Regions from separate parts of the Halomonas sp. JS92-SW72 genome, predicted to be linked through region 2. Evidence: predicted binding sites of a transcription regulator. Region 2 holds the regulator's gene; the other holds the start of a gene.

Region 1 (9,034 bases), 770 kb from region 2:
TGATCCCCTGGACGCCGATCTCGGAGAGGGATTCCCTCACGTCGTCGAGCTTGAAGGGCTTGATGATGGCGGTCACCAGTTTCATGGTCGGACTCCTCGTCTGTTCGGTGCGGTGGCCGAGCCACCCGCTTGCGCCTGATCGCCCTCTAGCATACACCGCGGCGGGCGGGATGAAAAAAGGCCCCCGAAGGGGCCAGGTGGAGCATGCCGTTTCACTCGGTGAGCATGGCCATCACTTCTTGGCGACGCTGAACTCGGGGTAGGCCTCCAGGCCGCACTCGGCCAGGTCGACGCCCTCGTACTCCTCTTCCTCGCTGACGCGGATGCCCATCACCGCCTTGAGCACCACCCAGACGATCAGGCTGGCGACGAAGACCCAGGCGAAGATGCCGACGATGCCGAGCAGCTGGGCGCCGAAGGTGGCGTCGCTGTTGGAGAGCGGCACCACCAGCAGGCCCCAGATGCCCACCACGCCGTGGACGGAGATGGCACCCACCGGATCGTCGATCTTCAGCTTGTCCATGGCCACGATGGAGACCACCACGATGGCGCCGCCCACGGCACCAATCAGCGCCGCGCCCAGCGCGGAGGGGGCCAGCGGCTCGGCGGTGATGGCGACCAGGCCGGCCAGGGCGCCGTTGAGGGTCATGGTCAGGTCCGCCTTGCGGAACCACAGCTTGGCCAGGATCAGGGCGGCGATCACGCCACCGGCGGCCGCGGCGTTGGTGTTGACCAGCACCTGGGCGACGTTGTTGGCGGAGTCCACATCGGAGACCTTGAGCTCGGAGCCGCCGTTGAAGCCGAACCAGCCCATCCACAGGATGAAGGTACCCAGGGTCGCCAGCGGCAGGTTGGCACCGGGGATGGCGTAGATGCTGCCGTCCTTGCCGTACTTGCCCTTGCGGGGGCCGAGGATCAGCACGCCGGCGAGAGCCGCGGCGGCGCCTGCCATGTGCACGATGCCGGAGCCGGCGAAGTCGGAGAAGCCGGCGGCGTCGAGCCAGCCGCCGCCCCAGGTCCAGAAGCCGGAAACCGGGTAGATCACGGCGGTCATCACCACGGCGAAGGCCAGGAAGGCCCACAGCTTCATGCGCTCGGCCACGGCACCGGAAACGATGGACATGGCGGTGGCCACGAATACCACCTGGAAGAAGTAGTCGGCGCGCATGGAGTAGTAGGGGGCGTCATCGCCGCCGGCCAGCACCGCATCGACGCTGTTCTCGCCGCCCAGCAGGAAGCCCAGGTTGGGCAGGATGCCGCCCTCGGGGCTCGAGTACATGATGTAGTAGCCCACCAGCAGGTACATGGTGCAGGCGATGGCGAACAGCGCGATGTTCTTGGTGAGGATCTCGGCGGTGTTCTTGGAACGGACCAGGCCGGCCTCGAGCATCGAGAAGCCGGCGGCCATCCACATCACCAGCACGCCGCAGATCAGGAAGTAGAAGGTATCGAGCGCATAGCTCAGCTCTGTCAGTTCACTCATGGCAGTCTCTCCAGAGGCAGGAAACGATCAGACGGCGTCGGCACCGCGTTCACCGGTGCGGATGCGGATGACATCCTCGAGCGGGGTCACGAAGACCTTGCCGTCGCCGATCTTGCCGCTGTTGGCGGCGCCGCAGATGGCATCCAGGACGGTCTCCAGGCGGCTGTCGTCCACGGCGACCTCGACCTTGACCTTGGGCAGGAAGTCGACGACGTACTCGGCGCCGCGATAGAGCTCGGTGTGTCCCTTCTGGCGGCCGAAGCCCTTGACCTCGGTGACGGTGATGCCCTGGACGCCGTTGTCGGCCAGCGCCTCGCGGACGTCGTCCAGCTTGAATGGCTTGATGATGGCGGTGATGAGTTTCATCCCTTGTCTCCCCGGTTGCGTTGGGTATGGGCACGGCGGCCGCATGCCCTGCCACTGCGCCAAACGTGCCAATGCATGACAAATGCATGTAAAAACAGCCGGTTGGGTGGGGTTTGTGGCCGCGTGGCCGATCTCCCGGGGAAGGGGGGCAGGGCGGTTGCACCGTGCTGGTGCCGGGTCGTGGTGCAGGCGCGCCATCCTGGCGCATCGGCAGGGCATGCGTTCGCGGCGGGCCATGCGTATCCTGTAGCCGGCATTCCACACGTTCAGGAGAGACCCATGGTGAGCCATGACCGTATCAGCCGACTGGCCCAGCAGATCGGCGAGCGCCTGCAGGGCGCGTCCCAGGCGCCGGAGGAGGTGCAGAAGGGGATTCAGCAGGTGGTGCGCGGCGCCTTCGACCGCCTGGAGCTGGTCTCCCGGGAGGACTTCGACATCCTGATGGATGTGCTGCAGCGCACCCGCGCCCGCGTCGAGGCGCTGGAGCAGCAGGTGGCGGCGCTGGAGACGCTGCTCGAGGCGCGCACCGCCGAGGTGCCGGCGCCGCCGGCGGCGGCCCCCGAGGCTCCCGAGGCGGATGCCGGCGGTGGCGAAACCGGCCGCTGAGCCTGCCGGGCGCTCTGGCGTCTCCTGGGCTAGCCTGAGGGCAGGATTCCTGGCGAGGGAACGCCCATGACGCTGGCGATCGTCCATACCCGTGCGGGCCTCGGCCTCGAGGCCCCCGAGGTGCAGGTGGAGGTGCATCTGGCCAACGGCCTGCCGGGGATGACCCTGGTGGGGCTGCCCGAGGCGGCGGTGAAGGAGAGCCGCGAGCGGGTGCGCAGCGCCCTGGTCAACGCCGGCTTCGACTACCCCCTGCGCCGCATCACCCTCAACCTGGCGCCCGCCGACCTGCCCAAGGAGGGCGGTCGCTTCGACCTGCCCATCGCCCTGGGGCTGCTGTTGGCCTCGGGGCAGCTGCCCCCGGAGGCCCTGGCGGACATCGAGAGCGTCGGTGAGCTGGCCCTGGACGGTGGCCTGCGGCCGATCACCGGTGTGCTGCCCCTGGCCCTGGCCACCCGCCGTGCCAGGCGGCGGCTGATCGTGCCCCGGGCCAACGCCGAGGAGGCGGCGCTCGCCGGCGACCTCGAGGTGCTGCCCGCCGACCACCTGCTGGACGTGGTCGCCCACCTGCTGGGCCAGGCCCCCATCGCGCCGCACCGGCTGACACGCCCGCCGGAGGCGGCGACATCGCTGCCCGACCTCGCCGAGGTGCGCGGCCAGTACCAGGCGCGCCGCGCCCTGGAGGTGGCCGCCGCGGGGTCCCACAACCTGCTCTTCGCCGGCCCGCCCGGCACCGGCAAGACCATGCTGGCCAGCCGCCTGCCGGGCATCCTGCCGCCGCTGACCGAGGAGGAGGCGCTGGAGGTGGCGGCGGTGCGCTCGGTGAGCGGCCTGCCGCTGGCCGCCGAGTGGGGTCGCCGCCCCTTTCGGGCGCCGCACCATACCGCCAGCGCCGTGGCTCTGGTAGGCGGTGGCTCGAAGCCGCGACCCGGGGAGATCTCGCTGGCCCACCACGGGGTGCTGTTCCTCGACGAACTGCCGGAGTTCTCGCGCCACGTGCTGGAGGTGATGCGTGAGCCCATGGAGTCGGGCCAGATCCATATCGCCCGGGCCAGCCACCAGCGCCGCTTTCCGGCTCGCTTCCAACTGGTGGCGGCCATGAATCCCTGTCCCTGCGGTCACCTGGGGGATCCCCGCCAGACCTGCCACTGCACCGCGGCCCAGATCCAGCGCTACCAGGCGCGGCTCTCCGGACCGCTGCTCGATCGCATCGATCTTCAGGTGGAGGTGCCGGCGCTGCCGCCGGAGCAGCTCACGGCGGCCACGGCGGGGGAGTCATCGGCGATCGTCCGCCGGCGGGTGGTGGCCGCCCGGGAGCGGCAGCTGGCGCGGGGGGCGCTCAATGCCCACCTGGCGGGGCGGGAGCTGGAGGCGGCCTGCGACCTCGCCAGCGCCGACCGTGCCTGGCTGGCGCAGGTGCTGGAGCGGCTCAGGCTATCGGCGCGGGCCTACCATCGGGTGCTGCGGGTGGCGCTGACCCTGGCCGACCTGGCCGGCGAGCCGAAACCGGCCCGGGAGCAGCTGATCGAGGCGATCGGCTATCGGCAGCTGGATCGGCTGCTCAAGGGGTAGGGGGCTCGCCCCCTACAGCGCCGTGGCGTCCAGGGCGCCCTGCAGGCTCTCCTCCCACATCACCGAGTCGCCGCCGGGGCGGCGCAGCACCAGGGTCAGGCGGTAGGGCAAAAGCTCCCGGTCCGAGAGCCGCAGGCGCGGCCCGTCGGCCATCAGCCGGCTCTCCAGGCGCCACTGGTTCTCCCCACTCCCTTCTCCCATGCTGTCGCTCCAGTCGAGCACCTGGGGGCCGTCGCTCACCGCCAGCAGCGCCCGGGTGAGGCTCTCGCGGAAGCGCTCCTGGCCGATGCTGAGCTCCCCGTTCACCTCCGGGGTGGCCAGCAGCAGCACCTGGTCGGCGGGGGGCTTGGGCAGGGCGGAGGCCTCCATCACCCGGCCGGCGGCGCGTTCGCCGAGGTTGAGCAGCGCCTGACGCAGGGTCTCGGGGCGATCGGGAGCGGCGGCGCAGCCGGCCAGCAGCAGGGGGGCGAGGAGCAGGGGGGCGATCAGGAGGCGGCGGTGGGCAGTCATGGGCGGTCGGTCTCGCGGTGGGCGGCGGCGGGCGCCAGGTCGTCGATGAAGCGGTCCAGGGTGTCGAAGAGCGCCTGGCGGATCGGCTCGGCCTCGTTGACCAGGTGGTGGCGCGCCTCGGGGTGGCGGTGAATCTCGGCATTGGGGAACTTGCGCTCCAGCACGGCGAGGTTCCACTCCCAGTCCACCGTGAGGTCCTGCTCCCCCTGCAGGATCAGGGTCTTCACCGGCGTGGGGGGCAGGGCGAGCAGCCGCGGCATCCAGCGGCGCATGGCGCTGACCCAGCCGATGGCGACGCGATCGGCCTGCAGCGGGTCGCCCTCGCGCAGGAAGGCGGCGAAGTCGGTGTCGGTGGAGTTGGCGCGGAACCTGCGCGGGATGGAGCGCACGAAGGGACCCACCAGCAGGTGCAGCCAGCTGGACTGGTTCCAGCCCCAGGGGCGTACCAGCGGGGCCAGCAGGGCCAGGCCGGCCCAGTGGCCGTCGTCGCCGCGGGTCAGGGCGTCGGTGGCCAGTATCGCCGCGCCGGTGCTCTGTCCCACGCCGATCCAGGGGCGCGGGGCGAGCCCCTCCGCCTCCAGGTGCTGCTGCAGGGCGTGGAGGCAGCCCCCGTAGTCGTCGAAGTCATCGATGGAGGCCCGCGGCCCGCTGGAGAGCCCGTGGCCAGGCAGGTCCCACAGGACCACGCGCCAGCGGCGTTCCAGCAGGCGCTCCAGCAGGTGGCGGTAGAGCCCCAGGTGGTCGAAGTAGCCATGCACCACGAAGGCGGTGCCGACCGGGTCGTCGGGGCTCCACACCTGGGTCCAGAGCCGGAAGTTCCGGGCGTCCACATAGCCCACGTAGAGCCCCACGTGCTCGGCCAGCAGTGGGGCCAGGCCGTAGTGGCCGAGGTAGCGCTCCAGGTGATCGTCGCCGGGGACCGGCTCGGCGGGGGTGACCAGCCGAACCGGGCCCAGCGCCTGCAGTGGGGTGAAGTCGCTCATCGAATCCTCCGCGGCGCACGACCATGCCGGCCCGGGGCTTGGACCGACACCATGGAAAGCGGGCAAGCTGTGCGGGCCTGCCTTATCTTTTGGTCTAGCTGAGCGCGATCCCGGCGCTTTGCGGGTTTACACATGGAAGTATTTTCCACAAAATCACGGGCACAGCAGTCACTCCACCCCTGTCCCGGCAGACTGGCACGCGACCCGCCGGCTGCCAAGCACGAGGAGATCCAACATGACCCAACGTGTCACTCGCCATCGCCTTCAGGTGGCCGCCGAGCTGGACCGCTTCATCAGCGAGCAGGCGCTCCCGGGCACCGGCGTCGATGCCGAGGCGTTCTGGGCCGGCGTCGATGCCCTCTTCCATGATCTGACCCCGAAGAACCGCGAACTGCTCGCCGAACGCGATCGCCTGCAGGAGCAGCTCGACGCCTGGCACCGCGAGAACCCCGGCCCGGTGGGTGACATGGCCGCCTATCGCGCCTTCCTCAAGGAGATCGGCTACCTGGCCGAGGCCCCCGCCAAGGTCGCGGTGACCACCGCCAACGTGGATCGCGAGATCGCCGTCCAGGCCGGCCCGCAGCTGGTGGTGCCGGTGAGCAACGCCCGCTATGCGCTGAATGCCGCCAACGCGCGCTGGGGCAGCCTCTATGACGCCCTCTACGGCACCGACGCCATCTCCGAGGAGGACGGCGCCGAGAAGGGCACGAGCTTCAACCCCAAGCGCGGCGAGAAGGTGATCGCCTATGCCCGCGGCGTTCTGGACCGCGCCGCGCCGCTGGCCACCGGCTCCCACCGCGACGCCGTCAAGTACGCACTGCGTGATGGCCACCTGGTGATCACCCTGGAGGGCGGCCGCGAGACCGGCCTCAAGGAGCCTGGCAAGTTGGTGGGCTACACCGGCGAGGCGGCGACCCCCGAGTCGGTGCTGCTGGTCAATCACGGCATGCACCTGGAGATCCAGATCGACCCGAGCCACCCGATCGGCAAGACCGACCCGGCCGGGGTCAAGGACGTGGTCGTCGAGGCGGCGCTGACCACCATCATGGACTGCGAGGACTCCGTGGCCGCGGTGGACGCCGAGGACAAGGTGGGCGTCTATGCCAACTGGCTGGGCCTGATGAAGGGCGACCTGGAGGAGCAGGTGGAGAAGGGCGGCAAGACCATCACCCGCCGCCTGCACGCCGACCGCACCTTCACCACCCCCGACGGCGGCAGCCTGACCCTGCCCGGCCGCTCGCTGATGTTCGTGCGCAACGTCGGCCACCTGATGACCAACCCGGCGGTGCTCGACGCCGAGGGCAACGAGCTGCCCGAGGGCATCCTCGACGGCATCGTGACCGGCCTGATCGCCCTGCACGACCTCAAGAAGGGCGAGGGTGAGCCGCGCAACTCCCGCGAAGGCTCCATGTACATCGTCAAGCCCAAGATGCACGGCCCGAAGGAGGTTGCCTTCTCCAACGAGCTGTTCGGCCGCGTCGAGGACCTGCTGGGCATGTCCCGCGACACCCTCAAGATGGGCATCATGGACGAGGAGCGCCGCACCACGGTGAACCTCAAGGCGTGTATCGCCGAGGCCGCCTCCCGCGTGGTCTTCATCAACACCGGCTTCCTCGACCGCACCGGCGACGAGATGCACACCGCCATGGAAGCGGGCCCGATGATCCGCAAGGGCGACATGAAGGGCGCCGCCTGGATCCAGGCCTACGAGAAGAACAACGTCCAGGTCGGCCTGGCCTGCGGCCTGCGCGGCCGCGCCCAGATCGGCAAGGGCATGTGGGCCATGCCGGACCTGATGGCCGCCATGCTGGAGCAGAAGATCGGCCACCCCAAGGCCGGCGCCAACACCGCCTGGGTGCCGTCGCCCACCGCCGCCACCCTGCACGCCCTGCACTACCATCAGGTGGACGTCACCGCCATCCAGCGCGAGCTGGAGGCCCAGGGCGAGCCGGACTACCTCGATGAGCTGCTCAGCGTGCCGGTGGCCGCCGAGGCCAACTGGTCCGACGAGGAGATCCAGCAGGAGCTGGACAACAACTGCCAGGGCATCCTCGGCTATGTGGTGCGCTGGGTCGAGCACGGCGTGGGCTGCTCCAAGGTGCCGGACATCCACGATGTGGGCCTGATGGAGGACCGCGCCACCCTGCGGATCTCCAGCCAGCACATCGCCAACTGGCTGCACCACGGCGTGGTCGACGCCGCCCGGGTCCAGGCGACCCTGGAGCGCATGGCCAAGGTGGTGGACGAGCAGAACGCGAACGACCCTGCCTACACGCCGATGAGCGCCGACTACGCGGGCTCCAGCGCCTTCCAGGCCGCCAGCGACCTGATCTTCAAGGGCCGCGTGCAGCCCTCCGGCTACACCGAGCCGCTCCTGCACCACTGGCGCGCCGTGCACAAGGCGAAGTAACCCAGCCGAAGCAAGAAGGCATCGCCCAGGCCGACGCGGCCTGCCGTGATCCAGAAGCGCCCCGGGTATGAACTGACCCCCAATAGTTGGACGTTTCATTCAGCCGGCGCCCAAGGCCTGAGTCCTGTACTGCAGGCCAAGCGACCAGAGTTATTTACCAAGCGGGTAATCAATCACACGGGACCCGACACTTAACCATTTGAATTGGAGAAGTAAATGTACAAAAAAGCGACTTTTATCCTGGCCGGTGCGTTGATGCTGATCGCCATCATCGTGATCGTATCGAGACCCTCGCTGTTGGGCATGGGCGCCGAGGCGGCCAACCAGGATGGAGCTCAGGTCGAAAACTCTCTGGTGCGCTCACACTCGCCTATTCTGGGGCCGGAAGAAGCACCGGTGACCATCGTGGAGTTCTTCGACCCGGCCTGTGAGGCCTGCCGTGCCTTCTACCCGCTGACCAAGCGCATCCTGGAAGAGTACCCCGACCAGGTGCGGCTGGTGGTGCGCTACACGCCCTTCCACGGAGAAGTGTCCGAAACCGCCATTCGCGTGCTGGAAGTCGCCAGGCACCAGGACGTCTTCCAGCCGGTGCTGGAGGCGTTGCTGGCCCGCCAGAGCCAGTGGGCGGCTCATGGCAGCTTCGATGAAGCTGCTATTCTGGATATCGCCAGCCAGGCCGGTCTAGATAGAGCTGCAGCAGAGGAACAACTTGATTCACCCGAGGTACAAGCGGTCTTCGACCAGGACAAGGCTGACGTCAAGGCCAATCAGATCCGCCAGACGCCGACCTTTTTCGTCAATGGCGAGCTGGTGGACCCCTTCGGCATGCAGGAGCTGGTCGACGCCGTCAATCGTGAGGTGACCGAGGCCTCTGGCGAGGACGATGCGTCATGACGCGACGCTGGATGCTGGTAGGGTTGATGGGGCTGGGCCCTCTGCTGGCCGAAGCCCATTGGCAAGACAATGCCTCGCTATCACCGAGCGAGCCGACATCGGCCAGGGCACAAGCTATCCCGCAGGAGGGATCATCACCCTCGGCTGTTCAGCCGCCCGAGCGCGTCGCCCAAGAGCTAACCGTGGCACCAGGGGATACCCTGAATGCATTGC
Region 2 (9,034 bases):
CCCCCGCCTTCTTCGTGCACCCCGGCGAGGCCAGCCACGGCGACCTCGGCATGATCACCCCGGGGGACGTGGTGCTGGCGCTCTCCAACTCCGGCGAGACCGCCGAGGTGACCGCCCTGCTGCCGCTGCTCAAGCGCATGGGCGTGCCCCTGGTCAGCATGACCGGCCGCCCCGCCTCGACCCTGGCCCGCCACGCCGAGGCCCACCTCGATGCCGGCGTGGAACGCGAGGCCTGCCCGCTGGACCTGGCGCCCACCGCCTCCACCACCGCCGCCCTGGCGCTGGGCGATGCCCTGGCGGTGGCGCTGCTGGAGTCTCGCGGCTTCACCGCCGAGGAGTTCGCCCTCTCCCACCCCGGCGGCAGCCTCGGCAAGCGGCTGCTGCTGCGCGTGGCCGACCTGATGCACGACGGCCCCCGGCTGCCCATCGTGCCGCTGGGCAGCCCGCTGCGCGACGCCCTGCTGGAGATCACCCGTCAGGGGCTCGGCTTCACCTGCGTGGTGGACGAGCAGGGCCGGCTGGCCGGCGTCTACACCGACGGCGACCTGCGCCGCACCCTCGACCAGCATAGCGACCTCTCCGGCCTGACCGTCGACGCGGTGATGACCCGGCCCGGCAAGCGAGTGGCACCGGAGATGCTGGCCGCCGAGGCGGTGAAGCTGATGGAGGACCATCGCATCTCCGCCCTGGCGGTGGTCGACGACGACGACCGGCCGGTCGGCGCCCTGCACATGCACGACCTGCTCGCCAGCGGCGTGATCTGACCCCCACCCACCGAACCGGAGCTCCCATGCCCCACACCCTCCCGCTGCAAGACCCCCGCCTGGTGGACCGCCTGCGCCGCATTCGCCTGCTGGCCCTGGACGTCGATGGCGTGCTCACCGACGGCCAGCTCTACTTCCAGGCCGACGGCATCGAGATCAAGGCGTTCAACGTGCAGGACGGCCACGGCCTCAAGCTGCTCAAGCGAGCCGGCATCGAGGTGGCGCTGATCACCGGCCGCGACTCCCCGACGGTGAGCCGCCGCGCCGCGGCGCTGGGCATCCCGCACGTCTTCCAGGGGGTGGAGAAGAAGCTGCCGGTGCTGCGCGACCTCTGCGCCCGCCTCGGCCTCGAGTTCGATCAGGTCGCCTACTGCGGCGACGACATGCCCGACGTGGGCGCCATTCGCCGCGCCGGGGTGGGCATCAGCGTGCCCAACGCCCCGGAGTACATCCAGAAGCACGCCGACTGGGTCACCGTGAAGGGGGGCGGTCAGGGCGCCGCCCGCGAGATCGCCGACACCCTGCTCAGGGCCCAGGGCCACTGGGACGCCGTGATCGACACCTACCTGCACGGGGCCGGCTGAGCCCATGGCCCTGCCACGGCCGTCGTTTCGGGTCTGGCTCTTCCTGCTGCTGGTGGCGCTGGGGGGCATGCTGGTGCTGCTCGACTCGCGCAGCGTCAGGGAGCCCGGCGCGGTCCCGCGGGACGAAGCCGGCGAGCCGGACTTCTACCTGGAGGGGGCGCGACTGACCCGCTTCGACGGCGAGGGGCGAGCCCATCAGCGCATCGAGACGCCACGCCTGGTGCACACGCCCCACGACGACGTCACCCGCCTCGAGACCCCCGACGCACGGCTCTACGACAACGCAGGCAGAGTGTGGCTGGCCGAGGCCGACAGCGGCGTGCTGGGTCCCGGCGGCAACCCGCTCACCCTCTCCGGCAGCGCCCGACTCCACGCCCCCGAGGAGCGCTGGCAGCTCGACACCGAGGTGCTCCACTACGACGCCGAGAGCGGCCACGCCTGGAGCGACACCCCGGCCCTGCTCCAGCAGCCCCCCCAACGCATGAGCGGCGAGCGCTTCGACGCCTGGCTCCATGACAACCGTGCCCGACTGACCGACAATGTGCGCGGCCACCATCCGCCCGAGACCCGAGAGGACCCCCAGCCATGAAGCGAACCTCCGCCCTGCTGCTCTGCCTGCTGCTGCCGCTGGTCGCCGCGCCGACCCTGGCCCAGGGCCGCGATGCCGAGGCCCCCATCGAGGTGGAGGCCGACCGGCTCGACCTGGACGACCGCGCCGGCACCGCCGTCTATACCGGCGAGGTGGATATCCGCCAGGGCAGCATGCGCCTGACCGGCGAGCGGGTGGAGATCCAGCGCAACGCCCAGGGCCAGCTCTCCCGCGCCATCGCCACCGGCGAGCGCGCCTATCTGGAGCAGCAGCCCGATCCCGCAGAGCCCATGGTGCGTGGCTGGGGCCGCACCATCATCTACCACGTGGCCGAGCGGCGCATGGAACTGATCGACCGCGCCGAGCTGCACCAGGGCGGTGACACCTTCGACGGCGGCTACCTGGAGTACTTCCTCGACCGCCGCGTGGTCCAGGCCCGCAGCGAGGGCGAGGGCGTCGAAGGGCGCCAGCGCATCCGCATGACCCTTCAGCCCGAGCAGTAAGGCCGCCCATGAAGACCCTCCATGCCCGCCACCTGGCCAAGAGCTACAAGCGTCGCCGCGTGGTCCAGGACATCAGCCTGGCCATCCGCCAGGGCAGCATCGTCGGCCTGCTCGGCCCCAACGGCGCCGGCAAGACCACCTCCTTCTACATGATCGTGGGGCTGGTGCGCGCCGATGCCGGCGAGGTGGCCATCGACGACCTGGACCTGTCCCGGGCCGCCATGCACCAGCGCGCCAGGGCCGGCATCGGCTACCTGCCCCAGGAGGCGTCGATCTTCCGCAAGCTGTCGGTGGCCGACAACATCATGGCGATCCTCGAGACCCGCAAGGATCTCGACCGCGAGGGGCGCCGCGCCCGCCTCGAGCAGCTGCTCGGGGAGTTTCACGTGACCCATATCCGCGACAACCTCGGCATGAGCCTCTCCGGCGGCGAGCGACGGCGGGTGGAAATCGCCCGGGCTCTGGCCACGGAGCCCGCCTTCATCCTGCTCGACGAGCCCTTCGCCGGCGTCGACCCCATCTCGGTGGGCGAGATCAAGGGGGTCATCCGCCAGCTCAAGGCCCGCGGCATCGGCGTGCTGATCACCGACCACAACGTGCGCGAGACCCTGGATATCTGCGACACCGCCTACATCGTCGGTGACGGCAAGATCATCGCCGAGGGCAACGCCGAGGCGATCCTCGCCAACCAGCGGGTGCGCGAGGTCTACCTGGGCGAAGATTTCCGGCTCTGAGCACAATCCTCTGATATGTCTGTCGTTATTCGATGACGGCATGGTGATTGCGGGTGGCACAGAAGTTGCTTAACAAGCGCTTGCATGCCCGCGTCGGCCGCGCTAGGGTGAGGCCTTACGGCCACTTCCCGGCACAAGAGGGCAGACGATCACGATGGCCATGAAAGCCTCCCTTCAGCTCCGCGTCGGCACGCAGCTGACCATGACGCCCCAGCTGCAGCAGGCCATTGCCTTGCTGCAGCTCTCCACCCTCGACCTGCGCCAGGAGATCCAGCAGGCGCTGGAGTCCAACCCCATGCTGGAGCTCGATGAGGGCTTCGGCGAGCAGACGGTGAGCGAGGCCCCCGAGGACGACTGGGCCAGCGAGATTCCCGACGAACTCAGCACCGACAGCGACTGGTCGGACACCTACCAGGACCTGGGGGCGCCGGCCGGCGGCGAGGGCCCCGATTTCGAGCGCGAGGCGAGCGCACAGAGCCTGCAGGGCCACCTGGCCTGGCAACTGGCGATGACCGACCTCGACCCCCGCGAGCAGCAGATCGCCGAGAGCCTGATCGATGCCGTGGACAGCGCGGGCTACCTGGCGCAACCCCTCGACGAGATCCGCGACGGCCTCAAGTCCCAGGGGCTCGGCGGCTTGCGCAGCGCCGAGGTGGAGCAGGTGCTGCTGCGCCTGCAGCAGTTCGAGCCCACCGGCGTCTTCGCCCGGGACCTGCGCGAGTGCCTGATGCTGCAGCTCGCCGCCCTGCCCGACGACACCCCGCTGCTACCCCAGGCGCGCCGCCTGGTGCGCCAGTTCCTCGAGGCCCTGGCCGGCGACGACCGCCGCCTGCTCAAGCGCCGCCTCGGCCTCGACGACGACGCCCTGGAAACGGCCATCGCCCTGGTCCGCTCCCTGGACCCGCGCCCCGGCAGCGCCTACGCCAGCCTCGAGAACGACTACGTGATCCCCGACCTGGTGGCACGCCAGGACAGCCGCGGCTGGCACGTGGAGCTCAACCAGGAGGCGCTGCCCCGTCTGCGCATCCAGCCCGACTACGCGGCGCTGATCCGCCGCGCCGACAAGAGCCAGGACAACCAGTTCCTCAAGGACCACCTGCAGGAGGCGCGCTGGCTGATGAAGAGCCTCTCCAGCCGCAATGACACCCTGCTGCGGGTGGGCCGCGAGATCATGGCCCGCCAGCTCGACTTCCTGGAGCAGGGCGAGGAGGCGATGAAGCCGCTGATCCTGGCCGATATCGCCCAGGCCGTGGAGATGCACGAATCGACCATCTCCCGGGTCACCACCCAGAAATACATCCACACCCCCCGAGGGGTGTTCGAGCTGAAGTACTTCTTCTCCAGCCAGGTGGGCGGCAACGGCGAGGGCGACGCCCACTCCAGCACCGCCATCCGCGCGCGGCTCCGCAAGCTGATCCAGGAGGAGCCGCCGCGCAAGCCGCTCTCCGACAGCAAGCTGGTGGCCCTGCTCGAGGAGGCCGGCATCCAGGTGGCCCGCCGGACCGTAGCGAAGTACCGCGAGGCGATGGGCATCCCCTCCTCCAGCGAGCGCAAGCGGCTGAGATGATGCCAGCGCGGCACCGACCCCATCTCCCAGCATGCCCCGGAACGCCGGCTGCGTCGCGTGCCAACCGCCACCCGCCCGCGCTTCGCTGACCTGCATCAGGCCCGCCGCGGCGGCGGCAGACCGGGGGGTATGCAAGGCAGGAAAAAGGGTTACAATCGACCCACAACCAACGAGCAAGGAGCGTGTCATGCAAGTCAATATCACCGGCCATCATGTGGAACTGACCGATGCCCTGCGTGGCTATGTGGACGAGAAGCTGGCTCGCGTGGAGCGCCACTACGACAACATCACCAACGTGCAGGTGACCCTGTCCGTGGAGAAGGAGCGCCAGCACGCCGCCTGCACCCTGCATGCCGCCGGCGCCGACCTGCATGCCGAAGCCCAGGACGGTGACATGTACGCCGCCATCGACGCTCTGGCCGACAAGCTGGATCGCCAGCTGGTCAAGCACAAGGAGAAGGCCCAGGCCCGCGCCCAGGGCGCCGGCGCTCGCTGAGCCCATCATGTCACTGGAAGCCATCCTGCCCCCGGAGCGCACCCTGTTCGGCGTACCCGGGGGCAGCAAGAAACGGGTGCTGGAGTTCTTCAGCACCTTCATCGCACAGAATACGCCAAGCCTCGACAGCCAGGAGGTGTTCAGCCGGCTGATCGGGCGCGAGCGCCTGGGCAGCACCGGCATCGGCAACGGGGTGGCCATCCCCCACGCCAGAAGCCCTCACTGCAAGGCCCCCATCGCCGGCTTCCTGAAGCTGGCCGAGCCGGTGGACTTCGACGCCATCGACGGCGAACCCGTCGACCTGGTGTTCGTGCTGCTGGTCCCCGAGGAGGCCGACGACGCCCACCTCGCCCTGCTTGCCCAAGTGGCCGGGGTGATGAACGACGCCGACACCCGCAGCGGGCTGCGCCGCAGCGAAAGCCAGCGCGAGCTCCACGAACGGCTCATCGAGGCGATTCGACGGCAGGGGTAGCGCCCACGGGCCGCCCGGCCAGATTGACGACCAGGAGATCCCCCATGCAGCTCGTGATCATCAGCGGCCGCTCCGGCTCGGGCAAGTCGATCGCGCTGCAGGCCCTGGAGGATCTCGGCTACTACGCTATCGACAACCTCCCGGCCATGCTGCTCGGCTCGCTGGTCGATGAACTGGGCAGCTCGGAGTCGCCACGCTCCTCCATCGCCGTCAGCATCGACGCCCGCAACCTGCCCCAGGCCCTGCAGAGCTTTCCCGCCCAGCTGCAGGCGCTCCAGGCCCGCGGCATCGCCTGCCAGGTGATCTACCTGACCACCGATGCGCGCATCCTGCTCGAGCGCTACTCTGCCACCCGGCGCCGCCATCCGCTGACCCGGGACAGCCAGATGACGCTCGCCGAGGCGATCGATTCCGAGGAGTTGGCCCTCGCCGAAATCCGTGACCTGGCCGACCTGGTCATCGACACCTCACGGCTATCGGTCCACGAACTGAGGCGCCGTATCGCCGACCAGGTGGCCCGCCACCAGCCCGACCAGCTCACCCTGACCTTCGAGTCCTTCGGCTTCAAGCGCGGCGTGCCGCTGGACGCCGACCTGGTGTTCGATGCGCGCTGCCTGCCCAACCCCTACTGGGACCCGCAGCTGCGCGCCAGCACCGGCCGCGACGCGCCGGTCATCGAGTTCCTCGAGACCTACCCCCTGGTGGAGGCGATGCGCGCCGATATCCAGGCCTGGGTGGAGCGCTGGCTGCCCGCCTACCTGGCCAGCCACCGCAGCTACCTCACGGTGGCCATCGGCTGCACCGGCGGCCAGCACCGCTCGGTCTACCTGGCGGAGCGCCTGGCCGCGAGCCTGGCCGCCTCCCACCCCCTGGTCCGGCTGCGCCATCGCGAGCTGGGCATCCATGACACCCTGCCCCCGTTGCCGGACCCGGCGACCGACGTCACACCTCATCAAGGAAGTTGAGCGTGCCGCAACGCAAGCTGACCCTGAGCAATAAGCGCGGCCTGCATGCGCGCGCCGCCACTAAGCTGGTGCAGTGCTGCCAGCCCTTCGCCGCCTCCATCAGCGTGGCCAACGGGCCCATGCGCGGCGACGCCGCCAACATCATGTCGCTGCTGATGCTCGCCGCTCCTTGCGGCACCGAGCTCACGGTGACCGCCGAGGGCGAGGACGCCGAGGCGGCCCTCGACGCCATAGAGGCGCTGTTCGAGGCTCGCTTTCACGAGGATGAATAGCTGCGGTCAGCGAGAAAGCGCTCGAGGCGGCAGCGAAACGATATCTACCCGGGAATGCTGACCACGAGTGCGGCGTCGCGGGTGAATCGGCAGGGAAGCCGATTCAGGGTCGGCAAGAGGGACCTTGTTCCGGCCCGACCCGCAAGACGCAAGCGAAGTGTCAGGGTTTCATTCCCGGGATCGTGAGCGCAGCCTCGGGCGAGGGAGGATACCCGAGCCTCAGCTGCCGGCGACGGTCATCTCGTCGATCAGCCAGCTGCCGGTATGGATGCTGCCGCGGGTGTCGGTATCGCTGCCGATGCCGGCCAGGCCCTTGAACATCGCCTCCAGGTTGCCGGCGATGGTGAACTCCTCCACCGGGTGCTGGATCTCGCCACTCTCCACCCAGAAGCCTGCCGCCCCGCGGGAGTAGTCTCCGGTCACGGCGTTGACCCCCTGCCCCATCAGCTCGGTGACCAGCACCCCGCGCCCCATGCGCGAGAGCAGCTCCTCGCGCGAGGCCAGCGGCGCCTCGATGCGCAGGTTGCGCGCGCCCCCGGCGTTGCCGGTGGTCTGCATCCCCAGCCGCCGAGCGCTGTAGGCGGAGAGCATGTAGCTGGCCAGGCGCCCCTGCTCGATGAAGACGTTGTCACGGGTCTGCACACCGTCGCCGTCGAAGGGCGAACTGGCCATGGCGCCCCTCTCCATGGGGCGCTCCTGAAGGCTGAACCACTCGGGGAAGAGCGCATCGCCGAGACGGTCGCAGAGGAAGGAGGCCTGGCGATAGAGGGCCCCGCCGGCGATGGCCCCCATCAGCGAGCCGACCAGCCCCCCCGCCAGGGTGGGATCGAACAGCACCGGCATTCGCCCCGTCGCCGGACGACCGGCCCCCAGGCGGCGCAGGGTGCGCTCGGCGGCGCTCTCGCCCACCCGCTCGGGCGCCAGCAGGTCGCGGGGATGGCGGGCACTGGTGTAGTCGTAGTCGCGCTGCATGCCGCTCTCGTCCTGGGCGATCAGCATGCAGGAGAGCGAGTGGCGGCTGCCGCGCTGGCTGCCCAGGAAGCCGTGGCTGTTGGCGTAGACTCGCACGCCCTCGCCGCTGGAGAGCGAGGCGCCGTCGGAGCTCATGATGCCCGGGCGGCGACGGCCGGCGGACTCGCAGGCCAGTGCCAGCTCGATGGCCTCCTCGGTGGAGAGTGGCCAGGGGTGGTGGACGTCGAGGTCGGGCAGCTCACGCGCCATCAGCTCGGCGTCGGCCAGCCCCGATGCGGGGTCCTCGCCGGTGTGGCGAGCGATGGCCAGGGCCTTCTCCACCACCGCACGGATCGACGCCTCCCCGGCGTCGGTGGAGGAGGCACTGCCCTTGCGCTTGCCCACGTAGACCGTCACCGCGATGCCCTGGTCCCGGGAGAGCTCCACCGTCTCCACCTCGCCCTCACGCACGCTCACGCCGACGCCCTGGTCGACGCTGGCGCCCACCTCGCAGGCGTCGGCGCCGAGCCGACGGGCCAGCTCCAGGGCCATCTGGGCGCGGGTCTCCAGCAGGGCCTGCTGGGCGGCGGCATCGAATGCCTGTGTCATGGGTCTCTCCTCGTCTGCCGGCCCCGCGGGCCAACTCTTCGTGATGTTGCGCTCAAGCCCGCCGCCGCGGGCTGGTATACTGTGGCCATTCTCAAGCCCAACCATGGATGCGGCATGTCCCAGGATTCCCCCCTCGAACTGCTCGACCAGCTGATCCAGCAGCAGCCCGACGAAGACGAACGCCCCAGCAAGTCCCAGCTCAAGCGGGAGATGCATGCCCTGCAGGCGCTGGGCGAGGCGATCATCGCCATGACCCCCGCCGAGCGCGCCCGCTTTCCCCTCTCCGACGACATGCTGGCCGCCGTGGAGGAGACCTCGCGCGTGCGCTCCCACGAAGGGCGCCGGCGCCACATGCAGTATGTGGGCAAGGTCATGCGCCGCGAGAACCTCGAAGCGATCAAGGCCGTCTACGACGAGATCGAGCAGGAAAAGCTGCGCCGCGACCACGCCTTCCATCGCCTGGAGGCCTGGCGGGACCGCCTGCTCGACGAGGGCGACGCCGCCGTGGAGGCCTTCATCGCCGACTAT

What was found. Region 2 encodes sigma-54, which starts transcription at its own class of promoters, with help from an activator protein. Its sites were predicted from a motif close to TGGCACNNNNNTTGCTNT; they were not measured.
Region 1: the regulator sigma-54 is predicted to act here: its motif matches at 1,903-1,920, upstream of D1793_RS18340 (P-II family nitrogen regulator).

The regions. Positions count from the first base shown of each region.
Region 1 covers NZ_CP032147.1:3,881,673-3,890,706, forward strand. Annotated here, with positions in the region: gene glnK (P-II family nitrogen regulator) at 1-85, opposite strand, end outside; gene D1793_RS18335 (ammonium transporter) at 233-1,483, opposite strand; gene D1793_RS18340 (P-II family nitrogen regulator) at 1,511-1,849, opposite strand; gene D1793_RS18345 (accessory factor UbiK family protein) at 2,129-2,455, shown strand; gene D1793_RS18350 (YifB family Mg chelatase-like AAA ATPase) at 2,522-4,024, shown strand; gene D1793_RS18355 (hypothetical protein) at 4,037-4,534, opposite strand; gene D1793_RS18360 (alpha/beta hydrolase) at 4,531-5,517, opposite strand; gene D1793_RS18365 (malate synthase G) at 5,753-7,927, shown strand; gene D1793_RS18370 (thioredoxin domain-containing protein) at 8,144-8,821, shown strand; gene D1793_RS19730 (M23 family metallopeptidase) at 8,818-9,034, shown strand, end outside.
Region 2 covers NZ_CP032147.1:584,316-593,349, reverse strand. Annotated here, with positions in the region: gene D1793_RS02810 (KpsF/GutQ family sugar-phosphate isomerase) at 1-764, shown strand, start outside; gene D1793_RS02805 (HAD-IIIA family hydrolase) at 791-1,348, shown strand; gene lptC (LPS export ABC transporter periplasmic protein LptC) at 1,353-1,937, shown strand; gene lptA (lipopolysaccharide transport periplasmic protein LptA) at 1,934-2,440, shown strand; gene lptB (LPS export ABC transporter ATP-binding protein) at 2,449-3,174, shown strand; gene D1793_RS02785 (RNA polymerase factor sigma-54) at 3,329-4,741, shown strand; gene raiA (ribosome-associated translation inhibitor RaiA) at 4,929-5,237, shown strand; gene ptsN (PTS IIA-like nitrogen regulatory protein PtsN) at 5,245-5,709, shown strand; gene rapZ (RNase adapter RapZ) at 5,754-6,674, shown strand; gene D1793_RS02765 (HPr family phosphocarrier protein) at 6,677-6,946, shown strand; gene pmbA (metalloprotease PmbA) at 7,166-8,506, opposite strand; gene yjgA (ribosome biogenesis factor YjgA) at 8,621-9,034, shown strand, end outside.